4 regions of the Thermosipho japonicus genome follow, and region 2 is predicted to be linked to each of the others. Evidence: riboswitches for the same ligand, from Rfam matches in the RefSeq annotation. Region 2 holds a riboswitch; each other region holds the start of a gene.
The links. A riboswitch is a leader RNA that binds a small molecule or an ion and turns the genes downstream of it on or off. The one in region 2 is predicted to bind cobalamin.
Positions count from the first base shown of each region.

Region 1: another riboswitch for cobalamin. It lies ahead of HNP65_RS09125 (GIY-YIG nuclease family protein); the one in region 2 lies ahead of cobT (nicotinate-nucleotide--dimethylbenzimidazole phosphoribosyltransferase).
Region 3: another riboswitch for cobalamin. It lies ahead of HNP65_RS09975 (ATP-grasp domain-containing protein); the one in region 2 lies ahead of cobT (nicotinate-nucleotide--dimethylbenzimidazole phosphoribosyltransferase).
Region 4: another riboswitch for cobalamin. It lies ahead of HNP65_RS08785 (ABC transporter substrate-binding protein); the one in region 2 lies ahead of cobT (nicotinate-nucleotide--dimethylbenzimidazole phosphoribosyltransferase).

Region 1 is NZ_JACHEX010000006.1:36,484-44,210, reverse strand. Features, by position in the region: gene HNP65_RS09150 (hypothetical protein) at 1-564, shown strand, start outside; gene HNP65_RS09930 (hypothetical protein) at 1,287-1,409, shown strand; gene HNP65_RS09145 (putative DNA modification/repair radical SAM protein) at 1,849-3,009, shown strand; gene HNP65_RS09140 (DUF4130 domain-containing protein) at 3,010-3,582, shown strand; gene HNP65_RS09135 (GGDEF domain-containing protein) at 3,583-5,055, opposite strand; tRNA gene HNP65_RS09130 (tRNA-Pro) at 5,266-5,342, shown strand; cobalamin riboswitch at 5,377-5,545, shown strand; gene HNP65_RS09125 (GIY-YIG nuclease family protein) at 5,598-5,981, shown strand; gene cobT (nicotinate-nucleotide--dimethylbenzimidazole phosphoribosyltransferase) at 5,978-6,919, shown strand; gene cobU (bifunctional adenosylcobinamide kinase/adenosylcobinamide-phosphate guanylyltransferase) at 6,916-7,413, shown strand; gene cbiR (cobamide remodeling phosphodiesterase CbiR) at 7,410-7,727, shown strand, end outside.
Region 2 is NZ_JACHEX010000007.1:10,114-17,840, forward strand. Features, by position in the region: gene HNP65_RS09235 (extracellular solute-binding protein) at 1-247, shown strand, start outside; gene HNP65_RS09240 (ABC transporter permease subunit) at 284-1,171, shown strand; gene HNP65_RS09245 (carbohydrate ABC transporter permease) at 1,168-2,352, shown strand; gene HNP65_RS09250 (SIS domain-containing protein) at 2,349-3,257, shown strand; gene nagA (N-acetylglucosamine-6-phosphate deacetylase) at 3,268-4,320, shown strand; cobalamin riboswitch at 4,376-4,557, shown strand; gene cobT (nicotinate-nucleotide--dimethylbenzimidazole phosphoribosyltransferase) at 4,619-5,653, shown strand; gene HNP65_RS09265 (sirohydrochlorin chelatase) at 5,650-5,997, shown strand; gene HNP65_RS09270 (precorrin-8X methylmutase) at 5,984-6,601, shown strand; gene cbiD (cobalt-precorrin-5B (C(1))-methyltransferase CbiD) at 6,603-7,661, shown strand; gene cbiE (precorrin-6y C5,15-methyltransferase (decarboxylating) subunit CbiE) at 7,658-7,727, shown strand, end outside.
Region 3 is NZ_JACHEX010000005.1:63,687-71,413, reverse strand. Features, by position in the region: gene HNP65_RS08370 (aspartate-alanine antiporter-like transporter) at 1-122, opposite strand, end outside; gene HNP65_RS08365 (succinate--CoA ligase subunit alpha) at 124-966, opposite strand; gene HNP65_RS09975 (ATP-grasp domain-containing protein) at 963-1,979, opposite strand; cobalamin riboswitch at 2,039-2,219, opposite strand; gene HNP65_RS08355 (queuosine precursor transporter) at 2,300-2,932, opposite strand; gene HNP65_RS08350 (oxygen-binding di-iron domain-containing protein) at 3,148-3,912, shown strand; gene HNP65_RS08345 (methyl-accepting chemotaxis protein) at 3,918-4,757, shown strand; gene HNP65_RS08340 (DUF3783 domain-containing protein) at 4,773-4,979, shown strand; gene infB (translation initiation factor IF-2) at 5,005-7,095, shown strand; gene HNP65_RS08330 (pyruvate carboxylase subunit B) at 7,098-7,727, shown strand, end outside.
Region 4 is NZ_JACHEX010000005.1:156,480-164,206, reverse strand. Features, by position in the region: gene HNP65_RS08825 (riboflavin synthase) at 1-110, shown strand, start outside; gene HNP65_RS08820 (bifunctional 3,4-dihydroxy-2-butanone-4-phosphate synthase/GTP cyclohydrolase II) at 107-1,231, shown strand; gene ribH (6,7-dimethyl-8-ribityllumazine synthase) at 1,228-1,701, shown strand; tRNA gene HNP65_RS08810 (tRNA-Leu) at 1,737-1,825, shown strand; RNA gene ssrA (transfer-messenger RNA) at 1,886-2,246, shown strand; gene HNP65_RS08800 (sigma-70 family RNA polymerase sigma factor) at 2,249-2,869, opposite strand; gene HNP65_RS08795 (HAD-IIA family hydrolase) at 2,880-3,683, opposite strand; gene HNP65_RS08790 (FecCD family ABC transporter permease) at 3,713-4,690, opposite strand; gene HNP65_RS08785 (ABC transporter substrate-binding protein) at 4,690-5,568, opposite strand; cobalamin riboswitch at 5,631-5,815, opposite strand; gene HNP65_RS08780 (1-deoxy-D-xylulose-5-phosphate reductoisomerase) at 5,821-6,882, opposite strand; gene HNP65_RS08775 (thiamine diphosphokinase) at 6,861-7,478, opposite strand; gene HNP65_RS08770 (ABC transporter ATP-binding protein) at 7,536-7,727, shown strand, end outside.

The DNA of each region.
Region 1 (7,727 bases), on a different contig from region 2:
ATAAAGATATTGATAAAAAAGCAATTTGAAGAGGCGCTGAAAAAATTAAAACAGATTCCACTTTCTGAAAGAGAGCGATTTTTTATATGCACATACACAGCGCAGGTTGAAAGAGCAAAGTTTTATCTGTCAAGAAAAGACAAATTTAAAGAAACATACAAACTGCTTGGGGATATCGAGAAATTTGGAAAGCACATGGCAAGAAGATACGAAACAATGAAATTTGTGGTAGAAATGATAAAAGCGCACCCTTATGTAGAAGGGCGAAAAGCGGTAGTTAAGAAAGCAATAGATAAAATAGAGATAAAGAAATTAAGGAAAATCATTCAGAGATATATAGAACTTGACGAACCAGACAGAAAACTAATAGACAGTTTTTTGAGAAACTATGGCAGATATGATGGGATAGAGTTTGGGATAAGCTTGATGGCACCAGAAGTGGTAAGGGAATTTGCGAAGAAATACCAACTAAAGATACAACCAACGATTTTGGCATTCTGGTGTGTGGATGATAAAAGGACAAGAGGAAGATTGGAGAGAGTTTTAAGAAAAATATCTGTTTGAAACATTAAAAAGTGAGAAGGCCATAATTAGTATGTTATTATAATGTTTTTGAGAAAAGGGGGTAAAAATCGCATTGACTTTGCTAAGAAAATAAAGTTTTTCTCCAACAAAAGAAAGATTGTAGTAAGATAGTTAATGATATAGACCACAATGGAATTTACTGACAATACGAGATGCTAGAATAAAGAAAAAAGATGTTTTGATCGATACTAACTTATTCATCGAATCATTCGCTTCGAGGGAATTTGGAATTTTATCATCACCATTGGCATAATTAACATGATAATTACGGATTTTTCATCGCACAATATAGATGTGTTCTTGTCGAAGAACAGGTTAGAAGATCTTTACCCTATATTTCTTAAAGAGCTTCAAGATGAATAAATTTTCACGGTGAGCGTAGGCATCAATTACCTCAAAGATAAAAAATAGGAAAACTGAAATTCAAGTCAAAAGGCGTATATCAGTACATCGCATCTGCAAAGTACGATTTTATTGTTGTGAGTTATGATAATGATTTCGATAAGATTCCAAATGAAAACATTCACAATTTGGAAATCATAGCAAGATAGCATTATCACTTGCTTTTTTGGTATTATTGATGTAAAGATATCTAGAAGGAAAAGTGACAAATGGAAAAGGTTTTGATACTTAAACTTGTTCAATTAATTAAACGCAGAGAATTTTAAATAATAACTAATAACTTTCGAAGAGGTAAAAGAGTGATAGAGCTCTATGTGACAATTGAAAAAGACAAATATGGTTTTTACTCAGGAGAAGTTGTGAAAATCTCTGAATGCTATTTCCAAAGTAAAATCATCCAAAAATTAATAAATATAATATAAGTAGAAAAAGTATTGGAAAAGAACCTGTCGTTACTTTTTTAGAAGTCAGAAAATCGTTTTTGTGAGTTCAAAACTTTAAAAGAGTAACTGACATGAAGGTAAAAAAATGAAAACACTTGAGGATATAAAGAAAAATCTGAAAAAACAAATAAAGAATATCAAGCGAATTCAAGCCGAGATAATTGTCTCCTTCGGTTCTTAGTTCGATAGGTTTCATACTACCAAACCTTTCCTTATCACACAAAAAATCAGTTCAGTACTTTTCTATATTTATAATACATATCCTTGTGTAGCCAAGCTTCCCAGTATCTTTAGCCTTTTAAAAATAAATAAAATTTGTTTAAAACTCAACTTCAACACAACTTTTATATCTCAAAATTTTGAAAAATGTATTTTTTCATGATATAATATATACAAACGTATACTTGGAGGGGTTGGTATGACACTTGAGGAAAAACTAAGTATTCTTTCTGCTGCTGCAAAATACGATGTTTCATGCTCTTTTGGAGAGAGAAAAAAAGATTTTGTGTATTACAGCGTGGCAAGCGGTAGGTATGTTCCTATCTTAAAAATATTATTTTCAAATGCATGTATATACGATTGTGCATACTGTATAAACAGAAAATCAAATAATATAAAACGTGCAAGTTTTACAGTGGATGAAGTTGTGAAACTAACTGTGGATTTTTACAAAAGAAATTACATAGAAGGTCTTTTTTTAAGTTCGGCTATAATAAAGGATCCAAACTATACTATGGAGCAATTGGTAAACGTTGCAAAAAAGCTAAGAGAAGAAGAAAAATTTCCTGGCTACATTCACTTAAAAATAGTTCCAGGAGCAGATGAAATGTTAGTTGAAAAGGCTGGGATGTACGCAGACAGGGTAAGTATAAATGTAGAATTTTTAAAAAAAGATGCATTTTTTAATCTTGCACCTGAAAAAAAGCCAGAAGCAATACAAAAACCACTACAAACTTCCGCAATCAAATATCTTCAATACATTGAAGAAAAAAAGAAATATTCACATGTAAAGCCTTATTCTCCTTTGGGACAAACAACACAGATAATAGTTGGGGCAACTAACGAATCAGATAAAAAAATTATAGAGTTTTCAAGTAAACTCTATAAAATATATAAACTTAAAAGGGTGTATTATTCTGGATATATAGCCATAAACAAAGATAAAAGGCTTCCACAAAGGAGTGAAAATTCCTTAAGAGAGCACAGATTGTATCAAACAGATTTTCTCATAAGATTCTACAATTACTCTATAGAAGAAATTTTTGATAACTGTGAAAATCTGGATTTAAATATCGATCCAAAATCTTTGTGGGCTCTCAAACATCCAGAATTCTTTCCAATAGATATATTCAAAGCAACATTTGATGAATTAATAAGGATCCCCGGGATTGGCCTTAAATCTGCTCAAAAAATAATCATGCTAAGAAAACATGGAATACTTAACTTTGAAACTCTAAAAAAAGCAGGAATTTCTCTAAAAAAAGCAAAAAACTTCATCACTATTAAAGGAAAAAACTTTAAAGATTCAAAGACTTATATGCCTTTATTTGAATTTTCTCAAAATGGGTGGGACTTGTAAATGGTGGTATCATATGATGGAACCTTTAATGGACTGCTTAAACTAATTCAATTTTGCTATAAAAACAACATAATACCAGATTTTGTCTTAAAAAAAGAAAGGAAAAATTCAATTCTTATCGATCTTTCTGAAATAGAATTTACTAAAAAATTTATACATGACAATTCCGTTTTTTTACCATTTCTTTCTGAAATCAGAAATATTGAATCGCTAATTATAAAATATGTTATTACCAAAAATATCTTTTTAGAAAAAACACTTAGAAAAATTTCTAAAGATGTATTGAATGAATTTGAAAAAATTAAAAGAAAGCTTTACTTTTTAGAATACAATGGAGTATTTATATCTTCATTTTTCTCTAATTCTAATATAATAGATCTTTTATTCTTATACTTTCTTGAAAGACTCAAAAATGAAAAATTCATTATATACGATGAAAAAAGAAAGATTATTATTACATACAATAACAAAACAAAAAAAGTTTTAAAAGAAAATAAAGTAAATCTTTTTGTACAAAGCTACGATCCTGCTCTGCATCTTTGGAATATATACCAAAAAAGCATTACTATATAATTATTTTTTTCTTTTCATCTTATACATTAAATCATCTGCATCCCTAATAGCATTGTCTATATTATCATCTTCAATCTTTGAAATACCCCATGAAAATGTTGGTGAAAATTCAAAAGAATTTTTAAATTCTTCAAAAATTTTTTTAATCAAATCTTCTGCTATATTCTCATCTTTACTTTTCAAAACAATTAAAAATTCATCGCCTCCCATCCTAATGAGAAGATCTGAAGAGTTAATATTCGACTTAATTATACTTGAAAGTTTTTGCAATACCTTATCACCGACATCATGCCCCAGCGTGTCATTGATTTGCTTAAATTTATTTAGATCAACAAAAACTAGCACATCGCCTTTCTTCAAAAAATTACTATTTAAAACTCCTCTGTTATACGCCCCAGTTAATTTATCTATAATACTTTGTGCATATAATATATTTACCTCCGTAGATTTTTCTTTGTATTCAAAAAGAATATTTGACGCAAAACTTAAATAAATTGCAATTATTCCATACGGCGAAAAAAATCTTGTTGGAACTTTCAAAATCATAACTAAAGCATCATGAAATACAGCTATCGCAAAAAATGAAGAAAAAAGCATATCAAGAGGTATATATGCCCTAAAAGTTATATATACTATATACAATGCATCAATCATTAAAAGAGGAGATATGTATGTCGAAACAACTTTCAATTGGTATTCAGAAAGTGTTAGTAAAGGTAAGAATCCCGCTGTAAAATTCAAAAATGCTACAATCTTTCCCACTTTACCAACTTTTGAAAAGTTATAAGTTTCAAATCCAACAATTATTAATAAAAGCGAAAAATATGCAAATGATATAAATAATTTCCTCATAGGAAACCAAAAAGCTTCAAATGATACAAGATCAAAAACCCATATAGAGGCAAAAATACTTGAAAGTCCAAAATATATATATGCATTTTTTCTTGAAAGTGTCGTATTTTTTGAAAGCATTAAAAGCAATATCCCAAGTGTTAAAACTAGTCCTATAGATATATTTATTAAATTATCAGATAGAAATTTTAAACAGAAGTATTTTATCCTTTCTTTGCTATCTATCAAATAAAAACCATCAAGTCCAATTGAATAAACTCCACTGATTTCAACTTCCAAAGTTTTTATATTCTCTGGAATCTCAAACAACATCGGAATAAACCAAGAATGAGCATTCCTGTCATTAAATCCATATTTCCCTATCAATTTTCCTGAAGAATGTACTTTAATATATGAACATTCAACATATGGAAAATATATATATCTATACCCGCTTGGAATTTTAAATTCCAGATTAATAGTTTTCCTGGAATCTAAAACCATTGAAATAGGAAGCTTTATTCCATTCTCTGCTTTTTCTATCTTCACTCCTTTTGGATGCGAAAAATAATAAAAAAACATAGGAAATAATAAAAAAATTAAAAAAGCAATTAAAAAATATTTTAGATAAAATCTAAACATCTAAAACGCCTCCTACGTTTAATTTTAACATAAAAAAAACTAAAAATCCGACATAAAGATTCCAGATTTATACAATAATTTTTAATTTCAAGATTCTTCAAAAATTAATGCTTTTTAGCAAAGAACAAATCAAAAAAGCATATTTTACAAGATTCAACAATTTTACATTGTTTGACATAAAAAAAAAGATAGAATATAATTTTAATGTATCGGGGTGTAGCGCAGTTGGCTAGCGCGCTTGCATGGGGCGCAAGAGGTCGCTGGTTCAAGTCCAGTCACCCCGACCAAAAGGCCGGGTAATCCGGCCTTTTATAGTATATAATATAGAAAACCATCATAGGCTAAGGGAACACCGGTGAAAGGCCGGGGCTGCCCAGCAACCGTAACCGGGGACGAAATCCACAGAATGCCACTGGGAGCATTTCCTGGGAAGGCGTGGAGAGTAGGTTGATCCGGGAGCCGGGAGACCTGCCTATGATGAAAGTTACTTCCCGAATGCTAGGGCATTTCGGGGAAATTTTTGTTTTTATTAAGGTGAAAATATGAAAGGATGCTACTTACTATTAATCGAATTACCAATGGATATTGAAATTAAAAAATGGAATCTAAAAAAAGGTACTTACGTATATGTGGGCTCTGCTATGAACAACCTCGAAAAAAGAGTATCTAGACACCTGTCAAAATCTAAAAAGTTACACTGGCATATTGACTATCTTCTCGATAAATCAAGCGTAAAATCAGTTATAATGGTTTCTTCAAATACAAAATGCGAGGAAAAGATTTCACTCTACATGTCTCAATTTTTTACAGGTCCTAAAGGGTTTGGCAGTTCAGATTTAAAAGTACAGACTAATCTATATTATATAGATAATTTCGATAAATTTTCAAAAATAGTTTCAAACATACTCAAGGGGGAATTAAAATGAAAGAGGCGGGGTACCTTGAAGAAATTGCTAATAAACTTTTTAAAATTAAAAAGCAAACTCCATTGCCAATGTTCAAGGACAAAAGAGTTTATGTATTTGCAGCAGATCATGGAGTAGTACAAAACGGAGTTTCCGCATATCCTAAAAATGTCACCTATCAAATGGTTCTCAATTATTTTAAAGGTGGCGCAGGCATAAACGTCTTTGCAAGGCATATGGGTCTTAAATTTTTTGTGGTGGATAGTGGTGTAGATTATGATTTTGAAGATAATCCTTCATTGATAAAAATGAAAGTAGGACATGGTACAAAAGACTTTTCAAAGGGACCTTCAATGACAAGAGAAGAAGCAATTACATGTATTGACTATGGAATGAAAGTTGCAAAAAAAGCCATAAAACAAGGGGCTGATTTACTTGTAATAGGTGACAAAGGTATTGGTAATACAACAACAGCAACCGCAATATTTGCCGCATTTGGTTTTGATGTGGATAAAATAACTGATATTGGAACACCTATACCTCCTTCTTCCGTAATAAAGAAAAGAAATATTGTAAAAAAAGCTTTGAAAATAAATAGACCAAACCCAAATGATCCAATTGATGTCCTCTCAAAGGTTGGCGGATATTGCATAGGCCAAATGGCAGGTTTTATTTTAGGCGCTTTTCAAAACAAAGTTCCTGTGGTTATAGATGGATTTCCAACAACCGCTGGATTTTATCTAGCATACAAGATAAATGAAAGAGTTTTAGATTACGCCTTTTTCGGACATTTATCAAAAGTTAAAGGGCACAAAGTCATTTTAGATAGCCTAGGTGTAAGACCTATTTTAGATCTTGATATGAGACTTGGAGAAGGAACTGGCGCAGCTTTATCTGTTTATTTAATAGAAGCCGCTATAAAATATTTTAACTTTAAAAATGAAAAGGTGATATCATGATAACCCTTATAACTGGTGGTGTAAAATCTGGAAAAAGTAGTTTTGCTTTAAAATTATCTGAAAACTTTAAAAAAAAGGCATTCATTGCAACTGGTGTTGCTTTTGATGAAGAGATGAAAAAAAGAATAGAAAAACATAAACAAGAAAGAATAGGTTTTGACACCTTTGAAGAACCTGTAGAGATCTACAAAATCATTGAAAGTCTAAATCAAAAATATGAAGTTGCAATACTTGACTGTCTCACAACCTATCTTGGAAACCTATTTTACTATGAAAAAGATATAGAATACTATACAAAAAAACTCATTGATTCACTGCAAAGAGTCAATTACAACTTAATCATCGTCACAAACGAAGTAGGATGGGGAATAATACCTGAAAACAGTCTTTCAAGAAAATATGTAGACAGCTTGGGATTACTCAATAAAAAAGTTGCATCAATTTCAGATAATGTTTATTTAATGGTATCGGGAATAGGGGTGAAAATAAAATGAAAATAGGAACCACTTCATGGCTTATTCCAGGTGGATATCTTGAAAATGTTAAACTAGTTGCAGAAATAGTCGATTTTGTAGAACTTCTTGTTTTTTCATTTGACAAGGAAACAAGGCATATGCTAAAAAATGAACTTCCAGAACTTTATAAAATCTCAAAAAAATATGGGCTAAAATATACCGTACACCTTCCAACGGACTGTATAAACAACGTTGAAGATGCATTTAATTTTTTTGAAGAAAGTAACTTACCAATATTAAATTATGTTGCCCACCCAATAGATTGTATAGAACCTTTATTGAAAAAATCAGAC
Region 2 (7,727 bases):
GCCAGCAATATTCCCATCTCACGTTGATGCAGGAAACGATCCATGGTTTGAAGACCATCCAATGCACAAGGTATTCTATGAACAAAACAAATATGCAAAACCTGTTCCATCTATTCCTGCATGGCCAAAAGTTCAGGCAGTATTAACCGAAGCAATTGAAAAAATAATACTTCAAGATGCAGATATTGATACCACGCTCTTTGAGTACAACATGAAAATTCAAAAGATTTTAGACGGAGAAGAATAAAAATTTCCCCTGCCCAAAAGGCAGGGGATTTTTGGGGTGGTTATTTTGAAGAGAAAAACACGGTACAATATTGAAACGCTTTTGCTTCTGCTACCTTTTTTGATACTATTTGCAGTTTTTGGGGTTTTTCCTATTGCCTATTCATTCTTTATGAGTTTTACAAATTACTCAGCATTGAGTCCTAATTTTAACTTTGTTGGATTGAAAAATTATGTCCGTATGTTTCACGATGAAGTGTTTTTAATAGCACTTAAAAATACGGTTATCTTTGTTGTTGGAACTATTCCCTTTACAACGGTGATTTCTCTATTGCTTGCCGTTTTAATAAACAGTAAATTTCTACCATTAAAGGATTTATTTAAAGCTGGCTTTTTTCTTCCAACAGTTGTTTCTATGGTGGTTATTTCAACCACATGGATGTATCTTTACAGTGCAGATGGATTTTTCAATAAAATGTTGGAGTTTTTTGGGATGAATCCCATTCCTACTAGCTGGCTTGCACATACAAAAACTGCACTTTTGTCCATAATGATAATGGACGTATGGGCAGCTATTGGTTATTATACCATACTCTTTCTTGCAGGACTTCAGAGTATACCGCAGCAATTATATGAAGCTGCAGCAATAGATGGTGCAAGTAAATCAAAGATCTTTTTTAAAATAACACTACCACTTTTAAAGCCAACTTTATATTTTGTAATTGCGTTAAACACTATAAGGTCATTTCAAATATTCTCAGAAATCTTTACCATGACAGGTGGAGGACCTATGAATTCAACTCAAACTATTGTGCATTACTTATACATAGTTGGTTTTAGAAACTTTGAAATGGGGTATGCATCTGCTATTGCATACGTTCTTGTGCTAATTATTTTCCTTGTAACACTGGTACAAGGAAAATTGCTTAGGAGTGAAAGTATATGAAGAAGGCGATTTTGCTAACAATAATGTTTGTTTTGCTTATAATCTCTCTTTTTCCTATGTTTTCCATGTTTTATACGGCAGTTATTCCAAGTGGTAACCTTACTAGGGTTATTAAAGAAAGGTATATAAATGACTTTGAAATCAAATATATGAGCTATTTGAGACGTAAAGTAAAATCAAAAGGAAAAATTTCAATTGTAAATGAATCTCCACAAAGTACTAGATCAATTCTGGTAAGTGGTACAGTGGAGCTTCTTGTTGATAAATTAGATTTACGTGTTGCAAAGTATATAGAATTCTGGGTAAAAGGTGAAGGAGATTTTTCAGTTGAAATAAGGGATGCTTTTTCAAAGAGCGTTTCAAAAAATTTTAAGGCAACTGGCGGGTGGAAAAAATATGTTATTGATTATAAAGACCTGAAGGGAATAAATCTAAAGTATGTATCAAAGTTGATTTTTAATTTTGATGGCCAGTATTACCTTGACGATGTAAAGGTAAAATACAAATTTCCAACATTGCTTAACTTTATCAATGTGTTAAAAGAAGATATGTTTTCAAGGTATATTCTTAACAGTTTAATAGTTTCTACGATAGTGGTTATCGGAAATATCATATTTTCTACTATGGTTGCATATGCATTTGCAAGAAGAAAGTTCTTTGGAAAAAATGTTCTTTTTTCAATAGTTCTTGCAACGATGATGATACCACCTCAAGTTACGATTATTCCAATATTTATCATAATGAAAAATATAGGTTGGATCGATACATATTTTGCTCTAACGGTTCCCATGCTTGTAACACCGTTTAGTATATTTTTGTTAAAGCAGTATATAGAACAACTTCCTATAGAATTGGAGCAGGCAGCTTATGTTGATGGTGCAAATACATTCCAGATTCTTTTTAAAATAATTTTCCCGCTTTCAAAACCAGCAATAGCGGTAATGGCTATAAATACATTTATTGCAACGTGGAATGACCTTTTCTATCCACTTGTTATGACAAACTCAAGGGAAATGAGAACGGTACAGGTTGGACTTGCCCTGTATCAGAAACTAAATCAGATAGATTGGCCAAGACTGATGGCAGCATCGTCTATAATAGGTTTACCGGTTATAATAATCTTTCTGGCATTCCAAAAACATATAATTTCGGGAATTACAAAGGGGGCTTTAAAAGGATGAACTATACATATTCTGAAATCAAACGTATTCCAGAACTTTTAAAAAGAATCGAAAACTACTCTTTAGAATTTAAAAGAGATAAAAAATATGTTTTTGTTGGTTGTGGTTCTTCATTTAACCTTTCTTTGACTGCATCTTTAATTCTTGAAAAATTTGGGGTCAAATCCAAAGTTTTAACCGGTGGAAAGGTTATTACTTTTAACTATGTTCCAGATGTTGATGTAGGTATATTTATTTCTCGTACTGGAGAATCAACTGAAACTGTAAAAGCAGCGGAGATCTTCAAGAAAAAGGGAGTTTATACAATTGGTATAACATGCGAAAAAGAAACAACTCTTGAAAAGGTTTGTGATGAAACGTTTGTGTTTGACTTCTTACACGAAGAAAGCATAGTTATGACAGGTTCTTTTGTTGCAATTTTGCATTTTTTAGTAAAAAGGTATAGTATTGTTGAAAAAGCAAGTAAAATACTAGAGGAATCTGAGAAATTTATAGAAAATCTTGACTTAAAAAAATATAATCACTTTATCTTTTTGGGATTTGATGAGGAATATGGTATTTCAAAAGAAGGTGCATTAAAGATGCAAGAAATGGCAAGGCAATTTGTAGAATTCCATGAGCCACTTGAGTATAGACATGGACCTGTTTCAAGAATTTCTGAGCATTCTCTTGTGGTTATAAATTCAAAAGATACAGAAAATGAGTATATGCTAAAGAAAGATCTCGAAAAATATACAAAAGTAATACTTCTAGGTAGAAATGGTGATATTGATATAGGATATGATAATGGACTTGAAACACCTTTAAAAATGATATTTTCTCAAATACTTTCATTTAAAAGGGCTATAGTTGAAGGTTTAAACCCTGATAAACCTGAAAAACTTTCAAAGAGTGTGATAATCTGAAGGTGAAAAAATGATAATAGATGATGTTCTTATTGTGGATCCTATTGATGGGGAGTATACAGGAAGTATTGAGTTTGAAGATAAAATATTGAGTATAAGAAAATATGATTGTACACCCAAATACCTTTTAATGCCCGGATTTGCTGATACACATACACACGGATACATGGGAATAGATTGTATGCAGAGTACAAAAGAAGAATTTAAGCAATGGGCAGATCTTGTTGAAAAAGAAGGCGTTACTTATCTTTTTCCAACAACAGTTTCTGCTGATTTTAAAATGTTAGAAGAGATTGTTAAAAAATTTTCTCCAGCTGAACATTCTTCACTATTTTTTTTGCATCTTGAAGGACCTTTTATAAATAAGGAAAGGGCTGGGGCTCAAAATAAAGAGTATATCACTGATTTTAATGGAAAAATTGTAGATCTTGAAAAAGTAAAAATTATGACAGTTGCACCGGAAATTAAAGGTTCTTTTGAACTTTTAAAAATACTAAAAGAAAATAAAGTAACAGCATCAATAGGACATTCAAATGCAACATTTGATATTTTCAAAAAAGCGTATGATTCTGGAGTAAATAGAATAACACATTTTCCAAACGCTTTGCCACAACTTCACCATAGAGAAATAGGAGTGGTTGGAGGAGCATTACTTTATGATGTGTTTGTTGAGGTTATTCCGGATTTAATACATCTTTCTCCAGATTTTTTAAGGTTTGTATATAAATTGCTTGGACCTGATAGGATAATTCTTGTAACAGATAGTATTTCTGCAACAGGTTTAAAGGATGGAATATATGATCTTGGTGGGTTATTGGTTAAAGTCAAGGATGGTATAGCAAGGCTTGAAAATGGTACGCTTGCTGGTAGTACTTTAAAATTTAGTGATGGGTTGAGAAAATTTAAAAAAGTTACTAATTGCTCATTAAAGGATTTATCAAAAGTATCTTCTTATAACGCTCTAAAGAGCGTAGGTATAGATGGCGGAAGAATAAAAGAAGGATATCCTGCAAAATTTGTGCTTTTAAATCAAGATTTGCAGATAATCAAAGTTTATAACTAAAAGTCTAAGTTGATAAAGGTGAAAATTGGTGGTATAATGCATACAGAAAATTGAATATGATGTTAACACCTTGGGTACCAAGCAGTTTAAAAGGGAACGCCGGTGGAAGTCCGGGGCTGCCCAGCAACCGTAACCGGGGACGAAATCCACAGAATGCCACTGGGAGTATTTCCTGGGAAGGCGTGGAGAGTAGGTTGATCCGGAAGCCGGGAGACCTGCCTAAGGTGTAGCAATTCCACAAAAGCTAGGGGCTTTTTGTGGAAATTTTTGTTTAGATATATTCAAAAGGGGGGATTTTGTGGATTTAAAACAAAAGGTTATTGATAGGCTAAATAATTTAACTAAACCGGTTAGAAGTCTTGGATATCTAGAAGACATTGCACTAAAGATGGCACTTATTCAGAACAAAGAAATTCCAGAATTGTTTAGTGACAAGAGAGTATATGTATTTGCATCAGATCACGGTGTCGTTGAAAATGGAGTTTCTGCATATCCAAAGGATGTTACTTATCAAATGGTTTTCAATTTTTTAAACGGTGGAGCCGCAATAAATGTCTTTTCAAGACATGTTGGTGCAAAGGTTTATGTAGTTGATGCAGGAGTTGATTATGATTTTCAAGATAATCCTTCCTTGATAAAAATGAAGGTAGGTTATGGTACAAAAGATTTTACGAAAGGCCCTGCAATGAGCAGAGATGAAGCGGAAAAGTGCATTGAATTTGGTAAAAAAATAGCGAAAGACGCAATAAAAGAAGGAGCAGATCTTCTTGCTGTGGGGGATATGGGAATAGGAAATACTACAACTGCTTCTACGATTGCTGTTGCGTTTGGATACAACATCGACGATATTATTGATATTGGAACACCACTTGATAGTGAAGGAATTAAAAGAAAAAGAGAAGCAATATTAAGAGCGATTGAAGTTAACAGGCCTGATCCCGATGACCCAATAGATGTTCTTTCAAAGGTCGGAGGATACTGCATAGGTGAAATGGCTGGGTTTATCCTTGAAGCTGCACATTCTAAAGTTCCTGTCGTAATTGATGGTTTTCCTACCACTTCAGCATTTTTAATTTCCTACTATCTTGACAAAGATGTTATCAATTACGTATTTAGTGGACACAAATCTTATGTAAAAGGCCATAAAGTTATATTGGATTCTTTAAATCTGCGTCCTATTCTCGATCTTGATATGAGACTTGGTGAGGGAACAGGAGCAGTTCTTTCAATGCCTATTATAGAGGCAGCTGTAAAAATGATAAGAGAAATGGCCACTTTTGATTCGGCAAATGTTTCAAAAGGAATTGACCAGAGTTTGGAGGATGTAAAATGAAAGGTATATTATTAGTCGCTCATGGTAGTAGAGTTCAAGAAACAAAAGAGATTGCATACAGATATTTTGAAGACTTACGGAAAAAGTATAAAAATTGTAAATTAGGTTTTATGGAATTTAACGAGCCAAGTATTGAAAATGCTGTAAAGGAATTTTTGAAAGAAAAGGTAGAAGAAATAGTTGTTCTTCCGCTTTTCTTATTTGAAGGAATACATATAAAAAAAGATATCCCAGAAATTTTAGAAAAATATCCAATAAAGTTCAAGATATTGAAACCTATATTATACGATAAAAGGGTTTCAGGTATTCTTTTTGAAAGGATTGAAAAAGGTGAAATATACTGATCCACTTGAAATAGAGAAAAAGAGTTTTTTAATTATAAGAAAAAATTTGAAAAAAGAACATAAACAAGGTTACTTGGATATTGTAACAAGAGTGATCCATGCAACTGCCGATTTTGAATTTGAAGAACTCTTAAGATTTAAAAATGATCCTATATCAGTTTTTAAAGAAACTGTGAAAAACGGTGCCAACATAGTAGTTGATACAAAGATGATTAAGGCTGGGATCAGTAAAAAATTCTTGGAAAAGTATAACGTAAAAGTAAAATGCTACATAGATGATGTGGATGTAATAAATCAAGCAAAAATTTCCAATTGTACACGCTCTATTGTTGCAATGAGAAAGGCAATTGAGGAGAAAAATAATGATATTTTTGTAATTGGAAACGCACCAACTGCATTATTTACTCTTTGCTCATATATTGAAAATTCCTCATTTTTTCCAAAACTAGTTATAGGTGTTCCTGTAGGTTTTGTTGGAGCTCAAGAATCGAAAGAAGTTTTAAATTTGCTTGATGTACCATCTATTACTACAAAAGGTAGAAAGGGCGGAAGTACAGTAGCAGTTGCAATTGTTAATGCGCTTTTTAGACTGTTGGAGGAGTAGGATGAAAAAGGAATTAAGGTATGGCTACACGACTGGTTCTTGCGCAACTGCAGCAGCAAAAGCAGCAACTTACATGCTCTTTTACGATGAAGTTTTAAAGAGCGTAAAAATAGATCTTCCAATTGGAAAAGAGATAGAACTTGATATTTTTTACATAGAAAGAAAAGAAGGCGAAGTTATTTGTGGGGTAAGAAAAGATGCAGGTGATGATCCAGACGTTACCCACAACATGATAATCTATGCAAAAGCAGAAAAATCGAAAGAGTTTTTAATAACCGGGGGAGAGGGGATAGGGATAGTTACAAAGAAAGGTCTTCCACTGCAAGTAGGAGATTATGCAATAAATCCTGTTCCAAGAAAGATGATAGAAAGTGAAGTAAAAAAGGTTTTACCTTGGGGAAAAAATGTAAAAATTACAATTTTTGCACCAGAAGGAAAGTACATTGCTAAAAGAACGCTTAATCCAAAACTTGGAATAATTGGAGGTATTTCAATACTTGGTACTACTGGAATAGTAGAACCATTATCAGATGAGGCGTATAAGAAAACGATAGATCTTGAAATTTCAATGGCAAGCAGCGAAAGTAATGAAATTTGTCTTGTATTTGGAAATTATGGAAAAAATTTTACAAATCTTTCTTCTAAGATGCCGCTTGTTACTATGGGAAATTATGTTGGGTTTGCTCTTGAATCTGCATGTAGAAATAAAATCAAAAGAGTATATCTTGTGGGACAGATTGGAAAAATGATAAAGATAGCGGGCGGAATTTTTAACACTTATAGCCGCATTGCTGATGCAAGAAATGAAATTTTTACTGCTTATCTTTCATTGTATGGAATTGATAGAGGCATTCTCGAAAAAGTTATGAATGCAAATACAACTGAAGAAATACTTGATTTGATAGAAGGAAAAGTTGGAAAAGATTTTTTTGAAAATCTTGCATTAAGGATCAAAGAAAAATGTATTCAATACGTAAAAGGTTGTCTTGAGGTAGAAGTTGAGATATTTTCACTAAAAAAAGGGCATCTTGCAAAGACCTGGAGTGATTTTATTAAATGATAACAGTAGTTGGAGTTGGACCTGGCAATCCAAAACTTTTAACTTCTTATGCCCTTGAAAAAATTA
Region 3 (7,727 bases), on a different contig from region 2:
CCGAAGAAAAGACCAGCAAAAAGTGTACCTGAAGCACCTAGTTTAAAGTTTTTAAAATGAATTTTTCCGAGCAATAACCCACTTAAAATTGAAATGAATAATAGAAAAAATGGATTGTTCATTTTACCCCTCCAATAATTCTTCGATATATTTAGCAACAAAAATCCCTATATTATTTAATTTGTTTTCTTTATATTCTATTGAACCTTCATAGCCTTCAATAATAGCTCCTGCATGTCCCATTCTTTTACCTTTTGGAGCAGTTCTTCCAGCAAAAAATACTTGTATATTAGCATTATAACCTTTTTTTAGAAATTTTTCTATACCTATTATTTCATCATTACCGCCTATTTCACTGATGATAACGATTTTTCTTGGATTTAAATGCGTAACAAATTCTAAAGCTTCATCTATTGAAGTTCCAATTATTGGATCACCGCCTAATCCAATTGCAATTTTAATGCCAGTGGACTTTTTTGAAAGGTAATTGGATACTTCGTACATTAAAGTACCACTTTTTGAAATAATTGCTATATCCCCAGGTTTGAAAGCAGATGATGGCATTATTCCAATTTTACTTATTCCTGGAAGAATAATTCCTGGACAATTTGGACCTACAAATGTTATATTTTTCTCTTTTGCTTTTTTATGTATTTCGATCATATCGTGAATTGGAATGTGTTCAGTTATTGTGATAATTTTTTTAATTCCTGAATCAATGGCTTCAAATATAGCACTTTTAGCATAAGGGGCCGGAACAAAAACAATGCTAGTATCACATTTATATTTTTTAACGGCTTCGAACATGTTATCTAAAACAGGAATATTTTCAATATTTGTTACTTTATTGTTTTTTGAAACTCCACAAACTATATTTGTTCCATATTCAATCATTTTTTTTGTGTGAAATTTACCATATTTTCCAGTAATACCTTGAACACAGACTTTTTCATTTCCATTAATCATTGATACTCCCCCCTTATTGCAAATTTAATCATTTCGTACATATCATCAAAATAAGCTATGTTATTTTCGTCTAATATTTGTTTGGCTTCTTCTTCATTAGTTCCGGTAATTCTTACAAATATAGGAAGATTTTTATTTTCGTTTTTGAATTTTACGATTGCTTTTGCTATTTCGTCGCATTTTGTAATACCACCAAATATATTCATTATGATTTTTTTTACATTTAGTGACTTTAGTAATCTCAACGCTTCTAAAGTCACATTTGAATTTGCGCCACCACCAAGATCCAAAAAGTTGGCAGGTTTTCCACCATATAGATTTACTGCATCCATTGTTGCCATAACTATTCCAGCCCCACAACCGATAATGCCAATATCACCATCTAATTTTACGAAATGAAATGGATATGAATCATTTACAAATTCTCGAGCCCATTTTTGTCTAAATAATGCATTGTCATCAAGATGCATTACACAATCAAGCGCGATTAACTTGCCATTTTCATCTTCTGCAAAAGGATTAATTTCAAGAAGAATCAAGTCTTTTTCAGTAAATAATTTATGTAGCTTAATAACAATATCGTGAAATTTATCGGGCAGCTTTTTATAATCATTTATGCTTAGATTTAAAATATTATTTTTATTGTTCTCAATTTCTATACCACCATTTTCTGAGAAAAGAATTTTTATATCTTTTTCTATTCTGTCAATATATAAAGAAATATAATATTCATGTTTAATATTTATTTTTTCTTCAACGAGAATTGCATAAGGTTTTTCACCACGAATTTCTTTTTCTAATAAATTTGATGCATTGGTGAAAAATTCATCTTTTGTGTTTGCAAATAATATTCCACCTGCTTTCATTCTACTTCCAACAAGGACTTGACTTTTTAAAACTGCTGGAAGAAATTTTACTTGTAGACTATCTGAGTTTTTAATTACATAGCCTTTTGGTGTTTCAATTCCTGATTCTTTTAAAAGTTTTTTGCCAACAAACTCATGAATTTTCACTATCTCACCTCCAAAGTATTAAATAAAAAATTTTTTCTCAATCTTCCCTCGAGATTGAGAAACGTTTTGGAATAAAGGCAGGTCTCCTGGCTTCCGAATCATCCTACTCTCCACGCCTTCCCAGGAATATTCCCAGTGGCATGTTGTGGATTTCGTCCTCGGTTACAGTGGCGGGGCCGCGCTGGTTTTTCACCAGCTTCCCTTTTAAGCCAAATAGGCACCTTTATTCCAAAATAATATTCACTTTTCTAGAGAATTATAACAAAAATTATAATTTTTGTAATCTTTAATTATTTTAGAAAAAGCCAATTAATTGCGTATTATTCTTCGAAAGCAAATTCGTTTTTGATTTTTTTTACACTCATATTGATTATTGGACTGTTGAGAATTGATAAAGCCAGCTTTACTATATACTGTGATAATATCATATTAAACAATACGTTAAGATCATATAATCCAAAAAATGATACTACAACGAATACTATGGAATCAATAAATTGGGTTATTACCATTGAAAAAACATTTCTAAATGTAATATTTTCATATTTAAATAATCTTTTTGGTAAATTAAATGCCCAAATATTTGTATATTGTGCAGAAAGATAGGCTAGAAAACTTGCTAGAATTATTCTTGGCGTTGAATTAAAGACTGTAATATATGCATCATTTTTATCAAAAATATTCGATGGTGGATAAAATATTACTAGATATGAATATGCAACTAAGATAAGAGAAGCTAAAAAGCCTATTTTGATAACCTTTTTAGCTATATTAGAACCGTAAACTTCAAATATAATGTTAGATATTCCAAAACTAAGTGGATAAATCAAAACTGATAAAGTGATAACAAATGGGCCAATATTAACTAGTTTTCCTGCTATTATGTTTGAGATGATAATGACGGCAGTAAATAATCCTGTTAGAAGTATTAATTTTTCCTGTGATTTTTCCATGATCAACCTCCTTGTCTATAAATTAACAATTCATTTAGCATCTTATTCTATAACATTGTGTAATAGATTTCAAGTAAAAATAAAGTTAATAACCTTAAATATTTATAAATTTAAAAGTTTGTGTTGTTAATATTTTTTATAATTCAAAAAAACTGAAAAATGTTTATTTTTCTGGTATAATAAATAGTAAAGTAGTAAAAAGGGAGGGAAAGAATATGAAAAGCATATGTTTATATGATAATGGTAAGCATAAATATTACCTTCTTGGATGGGAAGAAACAGAGGATGCAAATATGGTTCCAACTAATCAATACCTAATTGTACATGAAAATAAGGGTTTCTTATTAGATCCAGGGGGAGCTCATGTTTTTCCAAGGGTACTTGCAAATGTTTCTGAAATTATTGCACCGGAAAATATTGAAGGAATATTTTATTCACACCAGGATCCAGACGTTTCTTCAGGAATAACGATGTGGCTTACAATTGCAAGTAGAGCAAAAATTTATATTTCAGAACTTTGGATAAGATTTTTACCTCATTTTGGTGTTTTTGATAAAAAGAGGATAGTCGGGCTAAAGGATAGTGGAGAAAAAGGAGTTAGATTTTCTGGCTACACACTTGATTTTGTTCCTGCGCATTTTTTACATGCTCCAGGACAATTTAATGTTTATGATCCAATATCTAAAATATTGTTCAGTGGTGATATAGGTGTTTCTTTACTACCATTTAATCAAAGAGTGCAAATTTTTGAAGGAGACTTTAAAAGTTTAGAAAATGCCATGGAAGGTTTTCATAGAAGGTATATGACCTCAAATGCTGCTTGTAAGCGTTGGGTTGATAGAGTATCAGAATATGAAATAGATATGATTGCTCCACAGCATGGTGCCGTTTTAAAGGGAAATGTAATTAAAGAATTTTTAAACTGGTTTAAGACTTTGAAGTGTGGTAGTGATATAATTGAACAATTTTACGGGAGATGATATGTATGAAAATGGATAAAAAAACATTAAATACTTTATCATCAGCTTTTTATGTACAAAATTTAATGTTATCTTTTATGTCACAGTTAGATGAAGTATTAGTTTCAAGAATAACGAATTTAAAATCTGATATTGAAAAAATTACCAATAAATTTGAAGAGTTGAATAATAACATTTTTAATCTTCTTGATAATTTTTCGAAAGAAAGTAAGAGTATAGTTGAAAATGTGAACTATGCAACCGAGGTTAATCAAAAAATTAATGATGATTTAAAAAATCTTGGAACTGATGTTGATAACGTTTCATCCAAATTTAAAGATACAATAGGTAAAACTTCGGAAACTTTTGAAAAATTTTCAAGAGTTGAAGAACTTATAAAAGCAATACAAAGAATTGCAAAGCAAACAAATTTGTTAGCATTAAATGCATCGATTGAAGCTGCAAGAGCCGGTGAATATGGAAAAGGTTTTTCGGTTGTGGCTGCTGAAATTCAAAAGTTGGCTGAAGAATCACAAGAAGCGTCGACTAATATTTCAAAGATAATTTCTGAAATTTCAAACTCTGTGAATGAATCAATTAATTCTTTGAAGCAAATAGAAGGATTGTTTAATGCTGTTCAAAATTCGTTAAGCGAAGCATTGAATTATATGAAAAATAATATTCAGGTGTTGGAAAGTTCAAAAAAGTTGTATGAGAATACGAGTGAAAGTTTGAAAAATGAATATGAACTATTGTCAAATGCTGTAGAAATTTTGGGTGAAACTTCTAATGAATTTAATACGATTAGTAAAGTTATTCGTTCTATTGTCAAAGCACAAAATTCTTTAAAAGATTTAAAGTTGTAGAAAGGAAGGAAATTAATGAAAGAAAAAGCTTTTTTAATAATACATGGTTTTAAGCAAAAGGATGAATTATTTAAATTAATAAAGCTATTAAAAGATAATTTTCCAGAAAAGGAGCTGATTTTTGCAACGACGACCCCAACTAATTTAGAATGGAAACTATCAGATTTGATAGTTGAAATTGAAAAGGAGCATGAATTCATGAAAAAGACGAAGCAGAAGTAGAGAAATGTTTTTGGAGGTGATTCTATTGGCTCGATTAAGAGTATATGAACTTGCTAGGCAGCTAGAGATGGATACAAGAGAGTTAATGAAGGAGTTACATGAATTGGGAATAGAGATAAAAAGTCATATGAGTTATATCGATGAAGAAACAGTTAATCTTCTTCTCGAGATGTATGGGACTAATGAGGAAGAAGAGGAACTTATTGAAGAGTATGAAGAATATGAAGAAATTGATGAAGAAGTTAATGGGAAACACTTTAAAAACAAAGAAGGTTCTTTAGAAAAGCTACAAACAAACAAAAAGAAAAATTCAGTAAAAATAACTGAAGAAGATCTAAAATTGGACAAATTTGCTGAAAAAATTGGAGTACCACAAAACAGGATTATACAGGACTTTTTTATGAAAGGTGAAATCCTGAAACCAGGTCAGTCGCTCAATCTGCAACTTGCGAAAAAAATTGCCAAAATGTATGATGTGAGAATTTCATTTGAAACTGAGGAAAAGGAAGAAGTTATAGAAAATCCTCTAAGTGGAATAGAAAAATACTTTGAAGAAAAGTACAAAGATCCTGAAAATTTGAAAGAAAGACCACCAGTAGTTACGGTAATGGGGCACGTTGATCATGGTAAAACAACGTTGCTTGATTATATAAGAAAAACAAGAGTTGCTGAAAGAGAAGAAGGCGGGATTACCCAGAGCATTGGTGCTTATCAAGTTGAAGTTAACGGCAAGAAAATTACGTTTATTGATACACCAGGACACGAAATTTTTACGGAAATGAGAGCACGTGGTGCACAGGCAACTGATATAGTCGTTTTAGTTGTTGCTGCTGATGATGGTGTAATGCCTCAGACTATTGAGGCATATAACCATGCAAAATCTGCAAATGTTCCTATTATAGTTGCAATTAATAAAATTGATAAACCAAATGCAAATGTTGAAAAAACTAAGCAAGAACTTGTAAACAAATTAAACCTCATTCCAGAGGAATGGGGTGGGGATACAATAGTTGTTCCAATATCTGCAAAGAAAGGACAGAATGTTGATACATTACTTGAAATGATCCTTTTAGTTGCTGAAATGCAAGAAATTAAGGGAATTCCTGATGGGCCTGTTAGAGCTGTAACTATTGAATCAAAACTTGACAAAGGTTTTGGACCAGTTGCAAACGTGATAATTAAAGATGGTATTTTAAAGATTGGTGATTATATAATCTCAGGAAAAGTAATGGGAAAAGTAAAAGCTCTTGTTAACGATCAGGGAAAGAGAATAAAAGTAGCAGGACCATCTACTCCAGTTATGATAGTTGGTTTTGAAGAACTACCAGATTCTCATGGAATAGTATATAGTGTTGATTCACTTGATAAAGCAAGAGAAATTTCTGAAAAGATGAGAGAAATTGAACAGAAAGAACTTAGAAGAAAAAGACATATGAAATTGGAAGAAATTTTGAAAATGATGGAGCAATCTGAGAAAAAAGAATTGAGATTGGTTTTAAAGGCAGATACTCAAGGTTCACTAATGGCATTATCTGGTGCTATAAATAAATTGCAGAGTGAGGAAATTAGTATAAATATTATTCACTCTGGGGTTGGTTCAATTACTGTAAGTGATGTTATGTTAGCTACTGCATCAGATGCAATTATTCTTGGTTTTAGGGTTAAGGCAGACAGTCAAGCAAGAAAAATGGCTGAAGCTGAAGGTATTCAGATTAAAACATACACGATTGTATATAAACTAATAGAGGAATTACAAGCAGCATTAGAAGGTATGTTAGAGCCGGAAGAAGTTGAGGAAATAACTGGTCGTGGTGAAATTAAAAAGGTATTTAAGATAAAAAAAGTTGGTTCCATAGCAGGTGTTCAAATGATTGAAGGTTATGTGGAGAAAGAAGGGCTTGTTAAAGTTTACAGAAGTGGTAAACTAGTTTATGAAGGAAAGATAGAATCTTTAAAGCATTATCAACAGGATGTTAAAAGAGTTGATGCACCTCAAGAATGTGGAATAAAACTTGAAAATTTTGATGATATAAAAGAGGGAGATGAACTTGAATTTTCAGTATTAAAGAAAGTGGCAAGAAAGCTAACTTTTGAGGAAGACAAAGGAGAGGAATAAAGATGTTTGTAGATACGACTTTACGAGATGGTCATCAATCACTTATCGCGACAAGAATGAGTATTAAAGATATGCTCCCAGCCTTGAATGACATGGATGAGTTAGGATTTGAGGCGATGGAAGTCTGGGGGGGGGCTACTTTTGATGTATGTGTAAGATTTTTAAATGAAGATCCATGGGAAAGAATAAAAACTATCAAATCACATTTGAAAAAAACTAAGACTCAAATGCTGTTAAGAGGTCAAAATCTTGTAGGTTACAGGCATTATGCCGATGATGTAGTTGAATTGTTCGTCAAAAAAGCAATAGAGAATGGAGTAGACAAAATTAGGGTTTTCGATGCATTGAATGATATTAGAAATTTGGAAAAAAGTATTGAAATTGCTTTAGCCAATGGTGTACATGTTCAAGGTGCGATTTCTTATACAATTAGTCCTGTTCATACACTTGAGTATTATCTTAGTTATGCTCAACAGTTAGTTGAAAAAGGCGTTAATTCACTTTGTATTAAAGATATGGCAGGACTTTTGACTCCAAAATCTTCGTTCGAACTAGTTAGTGAGTTAAAAAGGAGATTTAATGTACCGGTTGAAGTACATACTCATTGTACAGCAGGGCTCGGTGATTTGAAT
Region 4 (7,727 bases), on a different contig from region 2:
AAGTTATTACGTTTACAAATGAAAATACAAATTTAAAATATTTAAAAACCGGAGATATTGTAAACTATGAAATTGATGTATTTGCAAGATATAGGGGGGGAATGTTTTGAAACCATTTATTTTAATTGATAAAAAGAATGAATTAGAAGGTGATTTTTTTATTCCTGCTCAAATTTGTGATGAAAAGATTTTAAACTTTATTATTGAAAAAGGCAAAGGACTTTTATGTGTTAGTGCTCATGAATATGATCTATTAGATAGAGGTTTTTTTAAATTACCTTCTAATGGTTCCAAAACAAATTTTTTTATTACGGTAGACTATGGGGAAGGTACAGGAATATCTATTAGTGAAAGGTGCAGCACTATACAAAAAATTTCAGAAGGGCTAAGTATTAAGGATTTTGTTTATCCAGGACACGTAAATGTGTTAGGGGCAAAGGAAGGGCGATGGGGGCACACGGAAGCTTCAGTGTTTTTTTCTGAGCATCTTGGTTATAAACCTTATGGTGTAATTATTGAGATCTTAAATAGTAGTGGTGATTCCCATGATTTTGATTATATTTTGGAGCTTTCAAAAAAGCACAAATTGGAAATAATTGACATAGAAGATTTGTACAAGGAGTATGTAAAAAAGAGATTTTCTATTGATACATCAGTTAAACTTCCAACGGCAATTGATGAAGATTTTAAAATTTATACTTTTAAGAATCCGTACGATTTTCGAGAACATATTGCAATTGTAAAAAAGCCATTTAAAGAATCTATTCCTTATTTAAGAATTCATTCTGAATGTGTAACTGGTGATATTTTTCATTCACTTCGTTGTGATTGTGGGGATCAGCTAGAAAATTCATTGAAAATCATTTCTAGAAAAGGTGGTGTGTTAGTTTATCTTCGCCAAGAAGGAAGAGGCATAGGTTTAAATAACAAGGTAAGAGCTTATAAATTACAGGATGAAGGATATGATACAGTAGAAGCAAATTTAAAGCTGGGGTTTAAAGATGATGAAAGGGATTATTTTGCAGCATACTTAATACTTAAAGCTTTGAAAATTGATAAAGTAAAGATTTTAACTAACAATCCGAAAAAATATGAAGAATTGAAAAAATATGGGATAAAGATTAAAGAAGTAGTTAATATTTATGGAAGGGTTAATAAGTATAACAAAAAATATCTTTTTACAAAGGCAAAAAAGATGAAACATAATTTAAAATTGGAAGGAGTGGAATAGTGATTTTAGAAGGCCAATACCGAAATTGTGAGGATTTAAAAATAGGTATAATTGTTTCAAGATTTAATAGTCAAATTACTGAAATGTTGCTAGATGGAGCAATTGATTGTCTTAAAAGACATGGGGTTAAAAATACTGAAATAATAAAGGTACCAGGAAGTATGGAAATTGGATTTGTATTAAAAAAACTTGTAGATTTAGACTATGATGCTCTTATTGCACTTGGCGCGATTATAAGAGGTGAGACATATCATTTTGAAGTTATTTCAAATGAGATATCAAAAGCTGTTATGCAATTAAATTTAGAAGGGAAAGTTCCGATTTCATTTGGTGTTGTTACTGCAGACACTTTAGAACAAGCTATTAATCGTGCAGGTGCAAAGATGGGCAATAAAGGTTTTGAAGCTGCTATGGTTGCACTTGAGATGGCAAATATAAATAGAAAGATAAATTCAATAAAAAGTACTTGACCAAATTTATAATTGTGGTATAATAAATTACGCGAGCCGAGGTGGTGGAATTGGCAGACACGCATGGTTGAGGGCCATGTGGGCATCAACGCTCGTGCGGGTTCAAGTCCCGCCCTCGGCACCAGGTCCCGAATGCGGGACCTTTTTTTGAACTTTGGTCTTTTAAAACAAGTCAAATATATACGGGGGCGAACTGGTTTCGACGGAGATGAAATCCCCCAAGAAGCGAGCCGAGGTTTCCGGGTTCCTCGTAAAAAAAACTCGGGAAAAAGATAAGTGCCAACGAAGAATTAGCATTAGCAGCTTAATTTAAAAAGCTGCCGTCCTACCAGGGTTTGACCGGGGCTCTGGCTAGGGCGTGACATAACCGGTCTAGCGACTTTGGATTTGCCTTTCGTCCAAAGTCGCGAAATCTTAGAAAGGCTAGGGTTTGGAAAGCCTGTCCGTGGGCGTTCCAAATCCGAAGTTTAAAACACGGACTGCGCTCGGAGAAGCTTGGGGGATTTTGTCTTCGGACGCGGGTTCGATTCCCGCCGCCTCCACCAGATTAATTATTAAATACTTGTTCTATTATAAACCTATCAATTTTTGTTCTCCCAATCCTTTTTGCCTTTTGTATTGTATTGTCCACCTTTTTAAAGTTTACATTTAATTCCTCCTGAATTTCAGCATATGAATAACCATCTAGCCACATTTCAAAAATATCTATTTCCACGTCCTTTAAATGCTTGACAATTATTTCCTTAATTATATCAATGAATATTTTTTTGGGGATATTTGTTGATTTGTCTTGGAGTGAGTAATCGGCTTGTTCCCCGCCTTCTTCTTCATCAAAAACATCTATACTCGATGAATCTGAGAGTATCTTATTTTTCTTTCTATTTAAATAAGTAATAAATGTTTGAACCTCCCCTTCTATACTTTTCCATGCAAATGAGTTAAAAGAGCTTCTTTCGCTATCAAAATAAAATACAGCCTTAATTAACCCAATAAGTCCATTTTGGACTATATCTTCAAATTCAGCCCATGGCGCATAATATTTTGATGAAATTTTAATGACCATTGGATAATACTTTTCAATTATGAGTTCTAGTGCTTCTTTTAATCCACTTTGTGCAAGCTCAACTAGTTTTTCTATTCTTTTTCCTCTAAGATTGTACTTTATCATTATTTATCACCTAAATATATTTTGAAATCTCACCTATTTCTTGAGCAATTATATCAGGTTTTATGTTTTTTATATCACTTTCTTTTGCTTCACCTGTTAAGACTAAAATGGTCAATACACCAGCTCTTTTGCCAAGAAGAATATCTGTATAGAGCCTATCACCAATTACACATGTTTCTTCTTTTTTTACATTATTTTTTTGCATTATCATTTCAAGGATTAACGGATCTGGTTTTCCAAATATTATATCGGGTTCTTTCCCGGAGGCCTTAGTGATTATACTTGCAATTGCCCCTGTATCAGGAATAGGTCCATCTTTTGAGGGACAATTTAGGTCAGGGTTTGTTAAAACAAATAATTTTCCTTTTGAAACATAACTACAAGCCTTTGCAAGTTTTTCATAGTTTAAAGTAGTATCAAATGTAACAACAACAATATCAGGTTCTTCACTATCTACTACTTTATGACCAATATTTTCAAATACCTGTTTTATTGCTTTGTTTCCAACAAGATATATCTTTTTAGGACCAAATTTTTCTAGCAAATATTCTGCAGTTTCAATTCCAGCAGTAAAAATTTGTTCGGCATTTATTGAAAGTCCCGCATTTTTAAATTCTAATAGATAATCATCAATTGATTTGTTTGAGTTATTTGTCAAGAAAACAAATTTTTTGTTTGCTTTGAAAACGGTATTTGCAAATTCAATTGAACCAGGAAACAGTTTTCCACTTAAGGAAAAAGTACCATCAATGTCAAGAACAAATAACTTAATCTTCTCTAATTTTTCAAGAGAATCCTTTGTAAGAATTTTCATTTTTTCACCTCTTCAAAGATATTATACTATTATTTTTGTTTTTTAAGAAGGATGAACATTAATGGTGCACCAATAAACGAAGTAACAACACCTATTGGAACTTCAATGGGAGAAGCTATAGTTCTAGATATGGTATCAGAGAAGGAGAGAAAAATTCCGCCAAGTAGGACACTGCCAATGAGACTATATTTATGTTTTGACCCCGTGAGAATTCTTGCTGCATGAGGAATTATTAATCCCACAAAGCCAATTATTCCAGTTTTTGAGACAATCACAGAGATTACAAAAGAACCAGCTAAATAAAAAAACCACTTTATTTTTTCAACTTCAACACCAAGAATTTTAGCTTCCTCTTCGCCTAAAGCAATTGCATCGAGTTCTCTGTTTTTTATTAATGCAATAGAAAACAATACAATTACCGATATTGCTGGAATTATTAAATCATTCATTGTCGTACCCGAAAGGCTTCCAAAAAGCCAAACATATGCGCTAGTTAAAGTTTTACGTGAGAGATTTATTAGCAAGATTGTTGCGGATGAAAATATAGTACTAATTAATACACCTGAAAGAATAAGGTGTGTGATAGGAATTATTCTCTTTCTTTTTGCAAGAATAATTGTTAATAGTGAAGCAAGTAATGAAAATGCAAAAGAAAATACGTTAACACTGACAGTTCTGTTTAGTGACACAGCAACATAGAGTGCTAAAACAGCACCAAAACCAGCTCCTGAAGATGTACCAATTAGATATGGGTCAACAAGTGGATTTTTCATAATAGTTTGGTAGATATTCCCAACAAGTGCAAGACCTGAACCAGCTATAAGGCTCATTAATATTCTTGGAAATCTGACATTCCATATGAGGAATTTTATTTGCTCATTTTCAGGATTAAAAATTTGAGAAATTGGGATTTTCACAGTTCCTATAGAAAGGTTTATAAGAATTACTAAGAAGAACAAGACTGGAAGGATGATCCTTCCAGCCTTATAAATGTTTATTTTAGTCATTATTTTCCTCCGTAAAAGAAATTATAAAAAATTTCAAGGTATTTGACTATATCTGGAGATATTGAGCTTATGTCGTTACCATCAATAACAAATACTTTGTCGTTTTTAACTGCTTTAAGATTTTTAAATATTTCATGTGATTTTATTTGTTTTATGGTTTCATCTGGACTAATGTATGATGCAACAATTATTATGTCGGGATCATTGTATGTTAAAAATTCCCAATTTACAGAGAACCATCCATTATTACCAGAATAAGGAGCACAAATATTTACTCCACCTGCGTATGTAATTAATTCATTTACATAAGAGCCAGTTCCTGCAGTCCAAAGGTCTTTTGTTTCATTATTTGGAACTGTTATAGTGAAAAAGACTCTTGGCCTTTTTTCAAGAGGTACTTTTGAGCTTTTTGCGCCATATTCTGAAATTGTTTGTTTTATTTTATTTGCCAATTCAGATGCTATTTGTTCTTTACCAAATACATTTCCAAGAAGCATTACATCTCTTGCAACATCATTTAATGTTGTGGGATTTAAAACAAGTGCCTTAATACCGAATTTTTCTAACTTTTGCACTTCTGGAAGTTGAAAACCACCGAAAGTAATTACAATGTCAGGATTTAATGAAATAATTTTTTCTATATTTAGTGGCACCATATTTCCAATTTTTTCAGCATTAAAAGAATCCCAATCTGTAACACCAACTATATTCTCTCCAAGACCAAGTTTTACAAGAAATTTGGTGGAGCTTGGAGCAGCAGAAACTATTCTTTCAGGTATTTTATCAAAGCTTACCAATCTTCCAGCATCATCAACAATAGAGAGTGCAAATATAAATGTAGTTAACAAGACACTTAAGAAAATAACCCATCTTTTCATCCTTTATCCCTCCTATATAATATTTTAAAGAAAAACGCCCACCCTTAGGGACCGCAAAGGTGGATTGCTTTCCTTTCAAATAAGGTATCCCGACTTCCGGATCATCCTACTCTCCACGCCTTCCCAGGAAATATCCCAGTGGCATTTTGTGGATTTCGTCCCCGGTTACGGTGGCGTCCCCGTGCCGGACTTTCACCGGCTTCCCTTATTTGAAAGGTAAAATATTAAGTTGCCTGCAAATAGATTATAACACTAATATTGTTCTTTTGCAATTTGTCTTGCAATTTTGTCTATTTCAAAGATTTCTTTAAAATCATTTATATTTCCATCTATTTTTTCGCATGTGTTTATAACTATATCAGCTATTTTTGAAAATTTTATTTGTCCATTTAGGAATTTTTCTACAGCAATTTCATCAGCTGCATTGAAGGCTATTCTTTTTGCAAGATCCTTAATTATACTTTTTCCGTAGAAAAATGCCGGGTATTTTGATGGATTTACATCTTCAAATATAAAGTTCTTATTTTCAAAATTTGGCCAATTTTTATTTTCGTATAATCTCTTCGGATAACTTAGTGAATAAGAAATTGGTATTTTCATATCTGGGAATCCAAAATGAATCTTTACAGTTCCATCTTTTAAAAATACAGCTCCATGAACTGTTCCGGTAGGATGTATTTTTACTTCAATATTTTCCAATTCAAAGAGTTCGAAAGCTTCAATTACTTCAAATGCTTTATTTACCATTGTTGAAGAATCTACGGTTATTTTTTTACCCATACTCCAAACAGGGTGATTTAATATATCTTCGACTGATAAATCATCTATATTTTCTTTATCTCTTACCGCACCGCCAGATGCAGTTATTAATATCTTTACCACATTTTCGTCGAAAATCTGAAAAATTGCAGAATGTTCGCTATCAACTGGTATTAATTCAACGTTATTTTCTTTGCAAGCTTTTTTTACAAATGGACCTGCACAGACTAAAGCTTCCTTTGTAGCAAGTGCAAGCCTTTTTGTGTAAGGTATAGAATCAATTGTTGCAAGAACACCATCAAAACCAGGTATTGCAGCAACTACAACATCAGGGCGGATTTTTGCCACCATATCTTTTATAGAGCTTACATTAAATTTTACAGGGGAGTAAAAGTATTCCACTTTGAAGTCTTTTATAATTTTTTCAGCAACAGTAATGTTTTTTCCAAAAGCTATACCTTTTACTCTAAAGTTATCGAGTTTTTTAATTACTTCAAGAGTTTGCATTCCTATAGAGCCAGTTACTCCTAATATTACAATGGTTTTTTCTTCCATCTAAAATAAATCACCTCTCCTTTTTCTACATGTATTTTTATTTTTTCATCCGTTGTTTCGTTACTTACACCTATTGGATTTTCTATACTCATGTTACCATTGAAGGGGTATTTAAAGCCTTCTATCATAAAAGTTGCATTACACAAAGGAATAAAAGACCATATTTCACCTATTTTAACTTCTTTTTCAAGCTTGTTATTTTCTTTTAAAATTGCAGATTCTAACTTTTCAGAATTTAAGTAAATATTTGCATCAAATTTTTTTAAAAGTCCATAGAGTGCAAATATCATATCTATCCTTTCGCCTTGAAAATTTATTATTTCTATTTCTTTAAATCCGTTTTCAAGAGCATATTTTATAGCAAGTTCGCAATCTGTTTCATCCTTTTCTCTGGGATATTCAATAATTTTCACAGATTGTTTTTTAAAAAAATCTATCGTTTCTTTGTCAATAGAGTCAAGATCACCTATTACGATGTCTGGCAATATATTTCTTTTTTTGAGTAACTTTGCTCCACCATCAACAGCTATTATATGGTTTGTGTTTAAAACTAATGTTTCATCAATATTACCATTTAAAACAATTGTTGCCTTCACTATATCCCTCCTAATGTTATAATATATACAAGAAAATTATATCATGGAGATGAAAGAATGATAGTAAGGGCAAAAAATTTAACAAAAATGTATGGTAAAAAGGAAAAATTTGAAGCTTTAAAAGGTGTTAATCTTGAAATAAATGAAGGAGAAATTCTTGCTATTTTAGGACCATCTGGTTGTGGTAAAACTACTCTCTTAAATTGTCTTTCAGGACTTGATGAGCCAACATCAGGCGAAGTTGAAGTT